DNA from 2 places in the Kitasatospora sp. NPDC093102 genome. Region 1 is predicted to be linked to the other one. Evidence: riboswitches for the same ligand, from Rfam matches in the RefSeq annotation. Region 1 holds a riboswitch; the other holds the start of a gene.
The links. Region 1 has a riboswitch for cobalamin ahead of AB0O11_RS34055 (prenyltransferase/squalene oxidase repeat-containing protein). Riboswitches for the same ligand answer to the same signal wherever they lie in the genome.
Positions count from the first base shown of each region.

Region 2: another riboswitch for cobalamin. It lies ahead of AB0O11_RS12760 (HoxN/HupN/NixA family nickel/cobalt transporter); the one in region 1 lies ahead of AB0O11_RS34055 (prenyltransferase/squalene oxidase repeat-containing protein).

Region 1 covers NZ_JBFBFA010000048.1:22,818-29,859, forward strand. Annotated here, with positions in the region: gene AB0O11_RS34035 (peptidase) at 1-241, shown strand, start outside; gene AB0O11_RS34040 (flagellar hook-length control protein FliK) at 271-750, shown strand; gene AB0O11_RS34045 (hypothetical protein) at 816-1,124, opposite strand; gene AB0O11_RS34050 (hypothetical protein) at 1,267-2,679, opposite strand; cobalamin riboswitch at 2,812-2,888, opposite strand; cobalamin riboswitch at 2,966-3,110, shown strand; gene AB0O11_RS34055 (prenyltransferase/squalene oxidase repeat-containing protein) at 3,215-6,013, shown strand; gene AB0O11_RS34060 (hypothetical protein) at 6,061-7,042, shown strand, end outside.
Region 2 covers NZ_JBFBFA010000007.1:124,113-131,154, forward strand. Annotated here, with positions in the region: gene AB0O11_RS12730 (thioesterase family protein) at 1-170, opposite strand, end outside; gene nusB (transcription antitermination factor NusB) at 310-747, opposite strand; gene efp (elongation factor P) at 752-1,315, opposite strand; gene AB0O11_RS12745 (aminopeptidase P family protein) at 1,396-2,502, opposite strand; gene rpmG (50S ribosomal protein L33) at 2,917-3,081, shown strand; partial or broken gene AB0O11_RS12755 (cupin domain-containing protein) at 3,145-3,300, opposite strand; gene AB0O11_RS12760 (HoxN/HupN/NixA family nickel/cobalt transporter) at 3,332-4,447, opposite strand; cobalamin riboswitch at 4,478-4,691, opposite strand; gene AB0O11_RS12765 (metalloregulator ArsR/SmtB family transcription factor) at 4,773-5,156, shown strand; gene AB0O11_RS12770 (hypothetical protein) at 5,231-6,904, shown strand; gene AB0O11_RS12775 (AAA family ATPase) at 6,901-7,042, opposite strand, start outside.

The sequences.
Region 1 (7,042 bases):
CCTCGTCGCCGGCCTCAAGGGCTGGAGCCGGTTGGTCACGTTCCAGCAGGGCTGCTCCGCCGACCCGGCGGTCCGCGGAGCCGTCGCCTACGACGCGTCCGGCTTCAACGTGGGCAGCGGCGCCCGGGCCACCGCGCAGGCCGTCCTCGGCCTCGCGGGCACCCCGCTGCCCACCCTCTCCGCTTCCGGGGCCCGCCCCGACGCCCCGACCCTGGCCTGCCCGGCCCCGGTCGCGCGCTGAACAAGCCTGACGCCAGGAGGATTTCACCGATGACCGACACTCTCACCGCGGTCCGCCCGGCCCGCCGTATGCTCGGGTCGATCGCCGCCGCGGCGGCCCTCACCGCCGGACTGCTCGGCGTCTCCGCCGTCCAGGCCCCGCAGGCGCAGGCGGCCGCCTGCACCGGCACCACCGGAGTCACCGTCGTGGTCGACTTCACCGCCGTCGGCGGCGGCATCCAGACCGGCTGCGCGCTCGGCGACCCGGCCAGTGGCCTGGCCGCGCTGACCGGCGCCGGATTCTCGTACGCCTTCCACCCGCGCTACCCGGGCTTCGTCTGCACCATCAACGCCCTGCCGACGACCTGCACCAACCCGACCGGCAGCGCCTACTGGTCGTACTGGCACGCCCAGCACGGCGGCCCCTGGTCGTACAGCAGCCTGGGCGCGGGCAGCTACGACCCGGCACCCGGCGACGTCGAGGGCTGGTCCTTCGGTGCCGGCGCGCAGCCGGGCATCACCGCGCCCTGAAACGCGGAGGCCGACCGGCGCCCCGGTCCCCTCTCCGGAGGAGCCAGGGCGCCGGCGGCAGGGGCTCAGGCGCCGCGGGACAATCGGCGCCGCCGGACGAAGTGTTCGACCAGCAACACCGTGGCTACCGCAGCGGCCGTGAACAACAGCGTGTTGACCACGATGTCCGCGGTGGTCAGCCATGCGGGGTCGTCGCCATCGGGCAGGCGCGTCTCGGTGAACAGCCCGCCGATGCCCGTCAACAGACCGCGTGCGAGGTACACGGCGGCCAGAGCCAGGAGCCCCGTGGGCAGTGTGAGGGCGATCGCGCCGAGGTAGAAGCGTCCGTTCTGCGTCAGCCCGCCCAGCGTGGCGAGCGTGCCGACCAGAGCCACGTGGCCGCCTGCCGCCCATCTGGAAACACTCATCGCCATCCGTCCCCCTGTCTCCGGTGGCCCGGCGGCGGATCTGCCGCCGGGCCGTCGTGGATCGTTCCCGCCGGAGCGAGGGGTCGGCGCCCCCTCCGGCGTCGTGCGGTCAGCTGCCGTAGCGCAGCGAGACGGTGTCGCCGAGGTGGACGGTGGTGGCCCGGGTGGCGGCGGTGGCGGTGGCACCGTCCAGGCTGACCTTCCAAGTGGAGGAGCCGCCGTTGGCCGTGCCGTTGAGCGCGGTGATGGTGCCGCCGCCGGTGGACGGGGTGACGGAGGTGACGCAGCCGCTCGGGGTGGCGGTGCCCGCCGCGTCGAGGACGTCGCCGAGGGTCGTGGTGGTGCCGGTGGGGGTGAGGGTGACGGCGCAGACCTTGAGCGCGTTGGTGCCGTCGTCGACGACCAGGGAGAGGCGGGCGGCCGTGCCGGCGGTGAAGTCGGTGGTGGCGGCCCAGGTGGGCTCGCCCACGGTGGTCGGGGTGGGCGCGGTGGCGGTGAACCCGGCGCCGGCGACGGCGCGCAGGCCGTCAACGGAGGCGTAGGGCGACGGGCTGGTGTCGGTGGGCAGGTACTTGAAGCCGCCGCCGGGCTTGAACTGCTGGGCGATGAGGAAGTCGACCGGGGTCTTGCCGGTGCCGCTGGTGAAGTCGGTGCCCTGGGGGTTGATGCCGCAGGCGTTGAGGCCGGACACGGCCCAGCCGTTGGAGTCGGTGTTGACCCCGAACATGGCGTTGAAGGCGCCGGAGGCGGCGAGCTTGCCCTTGAGGAAGTTCTTGGCGGCGATGATCGCCGGGTCGGTGGCGGGCACGCCGCCTGCGCACAGGGAGGCCATGGCAGCGCCGGTCATGTCGATGTCGCTGCCCTGGGCGAGCGCCGTCGGGTCGCCCGCGGCCTTGCTGTAGTTCCAGCCGCCGTCGTTGTGCTGGTTGGCGCGCACCGCGGTGACGGAGGCGTCGATGAGCTTCTGCGGGGAGCGCTGGGTGCCGGCCTGGCTCTTGGCGCCGGCGAGGGCGAGCAGGCCGAAGACCGTGCCGTTGAAGTTGGCGGACGGGCCGTAGTAGCCGGGCTCGGCGCTCTGCCAGTAGGCGGCGAGGTCGGCAAGGAGATTGCGGCCGGGGCCGACGCGGGCGGGGTCGATGCCCGCGGCGTAGGCGTTGAGGATGCCGCGCTCGTAGTCCGTGGCCACGGGCGAGGCGCTGGGCCAGCCGGGGGCGGCGAGCTGGTTACGGTACACCAGGCGGGCGTTCTTGGTGGTGTCCCCGCCGGGAGTGACGTCGGCGGCGGCCGTTCCAGCGGCGGCGAGCGCGCTGAAGGCCCACTCGTTGGAGAGCCCGCCGCCGGTGACGTAGCTGCCGTCGGCGGCCTGGAGAGACTTCAGGTACGTGACGCCGGTGCTCTTGGAGGTGGCTATCTGGGCCGGGGTGGCGGTCGCGTGGGCGGGGAGGGCAGAGAGCAACAGGGCACCGGCCGCCAGCGCGACGGTGGTCGCCGTGGCAGCACGGGATGGGGTGAGGAGGGGCACGGGACAGGCTCCTTGGGGTGGCGGGCGCCGACCCTGCCCCGGAATTCCTGCGTCCACTCGGAACGCGCGACTGCCGGAGCGGTCGCCGCCCGGATCGCGTGGGCCGGCTTTCGCCGTGGTGCACGGTCGGGCGGGCATTCGGGCTCGGGACGGCGCGATCGCCACCCCACACCGCTGCGCGTCAGCCCCGGATTCGCACCGGGTTCCCCCACTCGGCCACAGCGGACGCTACCGCAGGTTCCGTCGTCCGACGAGGTGATGTGATCGACCTGACGACCCGTTGACTCCTCATCGGCCGCTGTGGTCTGATGAACCGATTTTTTGCCCTCGGCATTCAGGGGAAGCCGGTCCAACTCCGGCGCTGACCCGCAACCGTGGACCCACCTGAGGGTGGGTGAGCCGGAATGCCTGGACCGGGGGTCTGTTCACAGAGCACTTGCGTCGTCGCGGACTACGACGCAGTCTTGGCGGCCCCCTCCCCGGGGTGCCGTGGGCTGCGCCGTTGCCTCCCGTGTCGACCGACCAGGGAGTCGTCGTGAGGGTCAGCAGCAATCGCACACGTCACAGAAACCGGGACCTCGCCTCCCTGGTGATCGCCGGCACCGTCGCGGTCGCCGCCTGCGGCACGGTCCTGCTCGGACACCCCGGAACCGCGGCAGCCGACCCGATCGAGCAGTGCACGGCAACGACGGGTGCGATCGTCGCCGTCGACTTCACGCACTGGGGCGGCGGTGTCGCCCGGGGCTGCGACGCCCACCCCACGACGGGCATGAACCTGCTGCACAATGCCGGCTTCACCACGACCGGAACCGAACACGACGGACCCGCCTTCATCTGCCGGCTCGGGACAGGGACCTTCAACGGCGGCGTCCAGTACCCGACACCGGCCGAGGAGCCGTGCGTCAACACACCGCAGGCCACCGCGTACTGGTCGTACTGGATTGCCGAGCCCGGCCAACAGACCTGGTCCTACAGCCGGTTCGGGGCCGGCACGCAGAAGCCCAAGCCCGGCGAGGTGGAGGCCTGGGTCTACGGCGGCACGGACATCGGCGGCACCAGCGGGGCGCCGAGCTTCACTCCGGACTCCGTCCGCGCCAAAAACAGCGGCGCCTCACCGTCCGCGTCGCCCTCGGTGACCGCGAGTCCGACCGGATCCCCGTCCGCCACGGGTGATCCGGCGGCCGCCGCGGCCTGGCTGGCGCGTCAGCTCGTCGGCGGCGATCACATGGAGAACTGGGCCGCCCCCGGGCCGGACTACCCCCGGACCGCCCTCACCGCCATCGTGCTCGCCGCCGCCGGGACGCAGGACCCGGCGCTGCGAAAGGTCATCGGCTTCCTCGCGGATCACACCGACGCGTTCCTGTACCCCGACGGTCCGACCGGCACGCCCGACACGAGGGCTGCCGCCCTGCTGGCCCTCGTCGCCGAGAGCACAGGTCGCGACCCCCGTGCCTTCGGCGGCCGGGACCTGGTTGCCGTGCTCACCGAGCACGTGTGCACCGCAGCGGGGGAGAACGGCAAGTGCACCGCCGCCGGGGACTTCCTCGGTGCGGCCTCGCCCTGGGTCCAGTCCCTCGGCGTCATCGCCCTCCAGCGCGCCGGCGTCGCACCGCCCGTCCCGGCGCTTGCCCGCTTCACGGCGCTCCAGTGCGCCGACGGCGGCATGGCCGGATCGATGATCGTCGCCGGTGACCACTGCGAATCCGACCCGCTCACCACCGGCCTCGCGGTCCTCGCCCTGCGCACGGCCCCCGGGTACGAAGCAGCCGCCAAGAAGGCCGCCGACCAGCTCGCGGCGAGCCAGCAGCCCGACGGCTCCCTCTTGCCGTACGTCGGCGCCCCCGGCGACACCACCAGCACCGCAAGCGCCGCCCAGGCGTTCAAGGCAACCGGCCAGGGCTCTCGCCGGGCCGCCGCCACCGCCTGGCTCGCCGCCCGCCAGGGCAAGGACGGAGGCTTCGGCCCCGACGAGTCGACCACTGACCCGGACACCGCCGCCACCGAGCAGGCCATCCTGGCCCTGACCGGCACCGATCTCACCAGCGTCCGGCACGATCCGGCCGGCGCCACGACCACGCCGGCCCCGCCCGAGGGGAGGAAGCCCGACGCGGCCAAGGGGAGCGCCTACCTCACCGACCCGTCCCGTCTGATCAACGGTCACTACTACGAGGGGTTCCCGGCCTTCGCCGACTTCGGCCTGACCATCGACGGGGCCTACGCCCTCGCCGCGACCGGAACCGACGACGCCGCGCTGCGCAGGATCGTCGACTTCCTGGACCAGCAGGGCAAGGACGCGAGCGAGCGCACCGTCAACGACTGGACCGCGATCGGCACCGAGTACGCCGGCGGCGGGTCCATCGGCAAGGAGGCGCTGCTCGCCGAGGTCGTCGGCCGCAACCCGCGGGCCTTCGGCGGCCACGACCTGATCGCCGCCCTCGCCGCGATGGTGTGCACCAAGGCCGACGCGAGCACCGGCTGCGACGCCCCGGGCAACTACACCTACGCCACCTCGGTCTTCTCCCAGGCGCTCGCCCTCATGGCCCAGCTTCGGGCCGGGGACGCGACCAACGCCGCCCCCGCGATCGCCTACCTGAAGAGCCTCCAGCACCCGGACGGCTCCTGGCCGAGCCTGATCCCCGCCACCGGCGACTCTGATGTGGACAGCACGGCCATGGCCGTCATGGCCCTCGCCCTCGTCCCCGGGGACGAGGCCGCCCAGGCGGTCGACAAGGGGCTCGGCTGGCTCGCCTCGCGGCAGCTGCCCGACGGCGGCTTCCCCGGTGCGGCCGGCGACTCCACCAACTCGGCCGCGCTGGCCGTCCAGGGCATGACGCTGCGCAAGGCCACCCCCTACGGTGGACAGATCGCCAAGGCGCTCGACTTCCTCGCGGGCCAGCAGAACGGTGATGGCGGGTTCAACGTCGCCTCCGGCGGGCAGCAGGGTTCGGACGTCCGGGCCTCGACGCAGGTGCTGGGCGGTGCCACCGGGATCTCCTTCGGCACGCTCTCCCGCAACCTTGGCGGAACGCCGACGCCCACCGGGACGCCGACCACCACCCCGACCGGCACGCCTACCCCGACGGGTACTCCCACCGGCACCCCGACGGGCTCGCCCACCACGACCGCGCCGATCCCGGTCACCGACACCCCCTCGTCCGGCGGTGGCGCTGCGTCCGGCGGCGTGCCGGGGCAGACCGGTTCAGGCAACCTGGCCAGCACCGGAAGCCAGACACTGGCGCTGACGGCGGGCGCCGGTGCGCTGACCGCGCTCGGTGCCGCGGCCGTCCTCGTCGCCCGTCGCCGCATCGCGGCTGCCCCGGGGCGGCACCGGTGAGCCGGGGACTCGGTGAACGGCTCGCCCGGCTGTCCGGGGCGGCGGCGCTGACCTCCGCGCTCGCGTTCGGCGGCGTCGCCGTGGGCGCGGCCCCGGCCGCTGCGGCGCCGTTGCCGATGGACCAGTGCACGACCACCTCCGGGGTCGTACTCGCCGTGGACTTCAGCAAGTGGGGCGGACCGCTGCTGCGCTCTTGTGGCACCACGCCCACCACCGGGTACACCCTGCTGAACCAGGGGGGCTGGAAGACCACCGGCACCGGCCACGACGGTCCGGCCTTCATCTGCCGGATCGGCTACAGCGGTTTCCAGGGCGGCAAGCAGTTCCCGACCCCGGACCAGGAGAAGTGCGTCCTGACGCCCCCGGCCACCGCGTACTGGTCGTACTGGCACGCCGATCCGGGCCAGAACGAGTGGTCCTACAGCCAGCTCGGTGCGATGCTCTACCAGCCGAAGCCCGGCAGCGTCGACCTGTGGATCTTCGGCGGCACCAACATCGAGGGCACCGAGGGGCGTCCGACGTTCTCGCCGGACAGCGTTCGGGCGCACAATTCCAGCCCCGGTGGGCAGCCGGCCGACCCGGGCCAGGGCACCGCGGGCGGCTCCGGTGGTTCGGGCGGCTCCACGGGGGCGACCGGTACGAGCGGTGATGGTGGCTCCGGCACCGGTTCCGGCGGCAGCACCGGCGGCTCCGGCACTACCGGTGGCACCGGGCGTGCCCCGGCTCCCGCCAAACCCCCGGCCGGCGGAGCCCGTCCGCCCGTGCCCGTCACGCCCCCGGGGAACGGCACGGCCGGTACCCCCGAGGACGGCGTCACCCCGCCGGGCGACCCCGAGCCGACGCCGGTGCCCGCCACACCGATTCCGGTCGAGCCGCCCACCGCGGCACCGACGGACACCGCGAGCGACCAGCCGACTGAGCAGCCCGCCGTGGCCGCGCCGACGGCCACCCCCGCCGTGCCCGGCGGGGTGGTGGACGCCAACCCGGTGGCCGATGCCCCGCACGACTCAGGTTCGATGCTCCCCGCGG
Region 2 (7,042 bases), on a different contig from region 1:
CCGTGCTCCAGCGACAGCGCGTGTCCGGCCACCGCGAGCAGCAGTCCGCCGTTCACCCCGCCGCCGATCTGCCAGCCGGCGCCGAGCTCGGCCTCGTAGCGGCCGGCCTCCTCGGGGTGCCTGGTCAGGGCGATGCCCTGGTCGAACTCGCTGCGGATCGCCGTGGTCATGTGGGGACCTGCCTTCACGCGTGGCTCCGGACGTCAAGTTACTGACGAGTAGTTCCTCACCATACGCCGCCCGGGGGGAAATGCGGAACGGCCGCCGGACACCTGTTCGGGTCCGACGGCCGTCCACGGGGCCGACCTGCTACCGGCGGATGCTCGGCTTCAGTTCGAGGAAACGGGCGAGCATGCCGTTGACGAAGGCCGGAGAGTCGTCCGTGGAGAACTCCTTGGCGATCTCGACGGCCTCGTCCAGGACGACGGCGTCCGGGACGCCGTCCTCCCAGATCAGCTCGTACGCGCCGAGCCGCAGGACGTTGCGGTCCACGATCGGCATCCGGTCGAGCGTCCAGCCCACGGCGTACTGCTCGATCAGGTCGTCGATGCGGCGAGCGTGCTGGACGTACCCCTCGATGAGCTCCATGGTGTACTCACCGACCTGCGGGGTGCCCTCGTCGGGCTTGGGCTCGCGGGCGCGGGCCACCCAGTCGGCGAGGACCTGCTGCGGGTCTACCCCGCGGTGGTCGGCCTCGAAGAGGATCTGGAAGGCCCGGGTCCGGGCCTTGCTGCGTGCGGCCGACACGGACTTACTTCACCCGGCCGAGGTAGCTGCCGTCGCGGGTGTCGACCTTGACCTTGTCGCCGGTGACGACGAACAGCGGGACCTGGATCTCGGCACCGGTCTCCAGGGTGGCCGGCTTGGTGCCACCGGTGGAGCGGTCGCCCTGGACGCCCGGCTCGGTCTCGGAGATGACCAGCTCGACGGCGGCCGGGAGCTCGATGTACAGGACCGAGCCCTCGTTCTGCGCGACCAGGGCCTCGAAGCCCTCCAGCAGGTACTTGGCGGCGTCGCCGACGACGGCCGGCTCGATGGTCAGCTGGTCGTAGGTGTCCATGTCCATGAACACGAAGTTCTCGCCGTCCTTGTACGAGAACTGCATGCCGCGCTTGTCGACGTTGGCGGTCTCGACCTTGGTGCCCGCGTTGAAGGTCTTGTCGACGACCTTGCCGGTCAGGACCTCCTTGAGCTTGGTACGCACGAAGGCCGGGCCCTTGCCGGGCTTGACGTGCTGGAACTCGACGACGGACCAGAGCTTGCCGCCCTCCAGCTTGAGGACCATGCCGTTCTTGAGATCGTTCGTGGAAGCCACGGGCGCACTTACTCCTGGATATAGCTGTCAAGGAACCAAGGGTTTGCGTCCTGCCGCCGACGGCCGTCGGGAGGCCGCGGTCACAGGGCGAGGAGCTCCTTGGTGGTGATGGTGAGCAGCTCGGGCCCGCCCTCTTCGAGGGGGCGCACGACGAGCGTGTCCTCGATCCGGACCCCGCCCTTGCCCGGGAGGTGGACCCCTGGACCGACGGTGACCGGTACGCGGCTGTCCAGTTTACCCATGTCCGACGGACCGAGGCGCGGCGCCTCCCGGATCTCCAGCCCGATGCCGTGGCCCACCGGGCGCGGGGAGGCCTCGGCGTGGCCGGCCGCCTCCAGGACCTGCCGGGCCGCCCGGTCGGGTACGCACTGCTCCACCCCTGGTCCGAGCGCCTCCCGCCCCGCCCGCTGGGCCCGGAAGACCAGCCGGTGCAGCTCCACCTGCCAGGGCGCGGGGGTGGCGCCGATCACGAAGGTGCGGGCGGTGGAGACGCCGTAGCCGCGGTACTGGGCGCCCATCACCACGGTCAGGAAGTCGCCCTCCTCCACCCGGCGGTCGGTCGGCTGGTGGGCGGCCTGGCCGGAGTGGGTGCCGGTGCCGACCGAGACCGGGAAGGCCGCCCGGTCGGCGCCGTGGTCGATCATCCGGCGCTCCAGCTCCATCGCCAGGTGCCGCTCGGTGCGGCCGACCAGGATCGACTCCAGCAGCTCGCCGAGCGCCTGGTCGGCGATCTCGGCGGCGATCCGCAGGTCGGCGATCTCGCGCTCGTCCTTGATCACCCGCAGCCGCTCGACCGTCTGCCCGAGGTCCACCAGCCGGGCCCCCTCGGAGCGGCCCCCCACCGCCCGGTGCCGGGTGACGGTCAGGTCGTGCTCCTCCACCGCCAGGCCCGACACCCCGGCCCGCGCGGCGGCGGCCGCGGCGGCCAGCGCGGTGTCCGAGCCGGCCGCCACCGGCATCCGGGTGATGTCCGGAGCGATCAGGTGCTCCCCGGAGTCGTCCGGCGGCAGGTCGTCCGGCAGCGCGAGCAGCGCCCGTTCCCTGGTCAGCAGCAGGCTCGCCCCGCAGGGCGCGCAGCCCGTCAGGTACCGCACGTTCGCCGCACGGGTGATCAGCGCCGCGTCGGCCCCGGCCGCACTGCAGTGCTCCCTCACCCGCTCCCGCCGCCCCGCGTACGCATCCGCCATGCGTCGAGCCTACGAACCCCCGGCCCGAACCGCCCGCCGAGCACCCCCGACAGAACCCCCGGTGCCCCTTGCGCGCCCCCTGCGCGACCGCGCCGTCACTACCGGACACGCGCCGTGGCCCCCGCTCCCCCGCGCGCCGCACCCCGAGCCTCGGCGGTGCCCACCCCTCACCGCCCGCTACCGTTCGTCACCACTCGTTCACCACTCGTCCGGGTCGAACGGGCCCCGCGGCGGTGCGGGATCGTGCTGCCGAAGCCGGGCCGGCAGCCGGTGGGCGGACATGGACGCTTCCTGGCGTCCGGGAATGGGCAGGGCCGGGCTCGCGTTGGAATGCACGAAAATGGCTTCCATTTCGGTGTACGGTCCCGGCCCGACGCACGAGACCCGGCACCCCGGACCCCAGGAGGACGCCCGATGGCCCGCAGCGAACTGCGCCCGGTGATCAAGCTCCGCTCCACCGCCGGCACCGGCTTCACGTACGTGACCCGCAAGAACCGCCGCAACGACCCGGACCGGATGGTCCTGCGCAAGTACGACCCGGCGGCCGGCCGGCACGTCGACTTCCGTGAGGAGCGCTGACCCCGCACACACGAACGGCGCCTCCCCGAGCCCGGGGAGGCGCCGTTCCGTCCGCTCGACGGCTCAGCGCGGCGGCGGGACGGAGACCACCATGGTCAGCCGCAGCACCCGCTCCCCCGTATTGCGGTAGACGTGCGCGTACGAGGCGTCGAAGGAGACCGTGCCGCCGGCCGGCACCGGATGGTCCGCACCGTCGTGGACCAGGGTCAGCTCGCCGTCGCGGGCACGCTGCTGCTCGCGGCCGCCTGAGTCACGAGTTCTCGGGCGTCCAGCGCTGCTCGACCCGGGCGAGCTTCCAGTACCCGATCGCGATCGCCCAGACCACCACGAACAGCCCGGCGATGGCGTAGCCGACGTTGTCCAGCGAGATGTCCGCGATGAACCCGGAGACCGGGTCGGTCAGATCGAGCTTCTCGTGCAGCACCCCGACCAGCTCGATGGTGCCGATGATGAAGGCCACCGCGATCGACAGACCAGTGATGGTCAGGTTGTAGTACACCTTCCGGACCGGGTTGGCGAAGGCCCACTGGTACGCGAAGTTCATGAACGTCCCGTCCAGGGTGTCGAACAGGCTCATCCCGGCCGCGAACAGCAGCGGCAGGCAGACGATCGCGTACCAGGGCAGGCCGGAGGCCGCACCCGAGCCGGCCATCACCATCAGGGTGACCTCGGTCGCGGTGTCGAAGCCCAGGCCCAGCACCATGCCCACCGGGAACATCTGCCCCGGCCGGGTGATCGAACGGGTCGCTCGGTTCAGCACCCGGGCCATGAAGCCGCGCGAGTCGAGGTGCGCCTCCAGCTCCTCCTCGTCGAACCGCCCGGCCCGCATCGCCCGGAACACCTTGAGGATGCCGAGCAGCGCCGCCAGGTTGAGCGCGCCGATCAGGTAGAGGAACGCGCCGGAGGCCGTCGTGCCGACCATCCCGAGCCACTTGTGGGTGGTCGACTCGTCGTCCATCAGCGTGTTCGCCAACTGCGCGCCGCCCGCCACCAGGGCGGCCATCAGCACCACCATCGAGGAGTGCCCGAGGGCGAACCAGAAGCCCACCGAGACCGGCCGCTTGCCGTCCGCCATCAGCTTGCGGGTGGTGTTGTCGATCACCGCGATGTGGTCGGCGTCGAAGGCGTGCCGCATGCCGAGGGTGTACGCGGTGATGCCCAGGCCCACCCCGAAGACCTGGGTGCCGACCGCGTACTTCTCGGGTGCGACCAGGAAGATCAGCGTTCCGAAGGCCACCACGTGCATGGCCAGGATCACCGTCATCAACCCGGCCGTACGGACGGTGTCCTCGCGCCGCCATCTGAAGGCGGGCAGGACGGAAGGGGCCGTCTTCGCCCCGGCGGCAACGGTTTCGGGCAGGGTCATCTGCAGATCACGCTCCAGCACCTCGTGGAAAACCTCGTGAGATGCCGTGGCCGGTCTCCTGGCTTACGGGACGCCCGTACCCGCCTTCCCAGGCGCGCGAGGCGCCCAGTGGCTCCGTGGGTACGGCCGACGTTCCTCCGCAGGCGGAGGAACGACCCGATCACAGTGGCGAGGGCCGCTCCGGGCTGGGACCCCTGAGGGTCCGTCACCGGTCTTCCCGAGCACCACGGCGGGCTACACCGTAGGGGCCGGGCCCGACCCGTGCAAGGCTGCGCACCTGCGCAGGTGTCCAGGATCACAGGGATCCGCCTGCAAGAATGTCCGCATGCATCTCGTACCGGCCGACCGCGCGGGCCACCGCACCATCGACGGGCACCGGGTCTGCGAGGCCATCGCCGCGATCGGCGACCCCGCGCACGTCCGGTCCTGGGCCGAGCGGTTCTCCCTGCTCGCCGACCCCGGGCGGCTCGCCCTGCTGCTGGCCCTCCACCGGGCCGGCCCGCTCGCCGTCACCGACCTCGCGGTCGCCACCGGCATGCGCGACCCCGCCGTCTCCCAGGCCCTGCGGCTGCTCCGCACGGCCGGCGTGGTCACCGGCGACCGAGACGGACGAGTGGTGCGCTACCGGCTCGTGGACGACGCCATGCGCCCCCTCCTGGACGAGTGCGCCGCCGCCGAGCACCACGAACCCAGCGCGGCCGCGGGCTGACTCCCCCTCGGGCCGGCCGATTCCCGGGAAGGGCGCGGCGCGCCGGAGGCCGCCCCTGCCAGTACGATCATGGTGTGCCGTCCCACCCCCACGCCTGGCCCGCCGACCGCTGGAACACCGACCCGGTCAAGGCCCGCGTGCTGGCGGTCGCCCGCACCCTCACCTCCGCCACCCGGGTCCTGGACGTCCTCTCCCTGCTGGGCCCGCACGGCATCGACCTCTACTTCACCGTCAACCCCGGTTCCGCCTTCGCCGACCGCGCCCTGGACGAGTACCTCCACGGCCTGCCCGGCTTCACCGTGCTGGACTGGGAGGACGCCGTCCGCCGCCACTTCGACCTGGCCGTCGCCTGCGCCGTCCACTCCTCCATGCACCGCCTGGACGCCCGCCTCGTCGTCCTCCCGCACGGCGCCGGCTACAACCGCCTGGTCACCGAGTCCACCGGCGACACGATCAGCGCCGCCGGCCTGTCCCGCAACGAACTCACCCACCGCGGACGGGTGTTCGTGGACGTCCTCGGCCTCTCCCACCCCGAACAGCTGGACCGGCTGCGGATCTCCTGCCCCGAGGCGCTCGACGTCGCCAAGGTGGTCGGCGACCCGTGCTTCGACCGGATGCTCGGCAGCCGGCGCTCCCGCGACGGCTACCGCGCCGCGCTCGGCGCCACCGGCGACCGACGGCTCGTCGTCGTCAGCTCCACCTGGAGCGAGCACTCGTTATTCGGCAGCCGTCCCGACCTGCCCCAGCGGCTGGTCCGCCAACTGCCCGCCGACGAGTACACGGTGGCCGTCGTCCTGCACCCCAACGTGTGGAGCCGCCACGACCCCGAGGCGCTGCTCGACGACGCCCGCCGGATGGGCCTGCGCCTGATCCCGCCCCACCAGGGCTGGCAGGCCGCACTCGTCGCCGCCGACTGCGTGATCGGCGACCACGGCTCGGTCACCGTCTACGGCGCCGCCCTGGACCACCGCACCGTGCTCGTCGCCACCGGCGCCGCCGAACTCGACCCGCGCTCCCCCAGCTACGCCTTCGGCCAGGCCGCACCCGTCCTCGACCCGGACGGGGACCTCGCCGCCCAACTCGAACTGGTCCTGGCCCAGGACCCGGCCGACCTGAGCGGCATCACCGGCCGATCGCTCGCCCACCGCGGCGAGTCCGCCCGGCTGCTGCGCCCGCTGCTCTACTCCTTCCTGGAAGGACTGGACGAACCCCGGGACGAACCGGCCCTCCTGCCCTACCCCAAGCCCGTCCCATGCCCCGCGGCCACCGAGGGGCCCACCGCGTACGACGTCGAGGGCACGAGCAAGGGCACGGACGTCAGCCTCCGGCGCTACCCCTTCGACCCGAACGACCACACCCCGCGCGGCTTCCACGCCCTGACCGACGAACACCCGGGCGACGCCCTGCGCTACACCGCCGAGGTCCTCGCCCGCACCGAGGTGCACGCCGAACGCCCCGCCACCCGCTGGCTCGCCGACACCGTCGCCGAACTCCCCGGCCTCGCCGTCGCGGTGGCCGCCCTCGGCCCGGCCCGCCATCTGCTCCGGCTGCGCACCGGCCTGCTGTTGGAGGCCCGCGCCGAACGGGAGTGGGGCTGCCCCGACCCCGGCATCGACCCGCTGCTGCTCGGCTCCGCCGTGGCCTGCTGGCTCGCCGACGGCGGTGACCCGGCCGGCCTGCCCGAGCACGGGCTCACCGTCCGCACCGGACGGCACCACACCCGGGTGTCCTTCCGGACGGGGCCCTAAGCCGACAGCTGCCGCAGCCGCTCGCGGCTGTGCTCGGCCAGCCCCTCGTCGTCCAGCTCCTCGGCGAGGGCGAGGAGCAGGGTGTGCGCCTGCGCCTCCTTCGCGTACTGGCTCCGCCTCTCGGCCTGCCGGGCACAG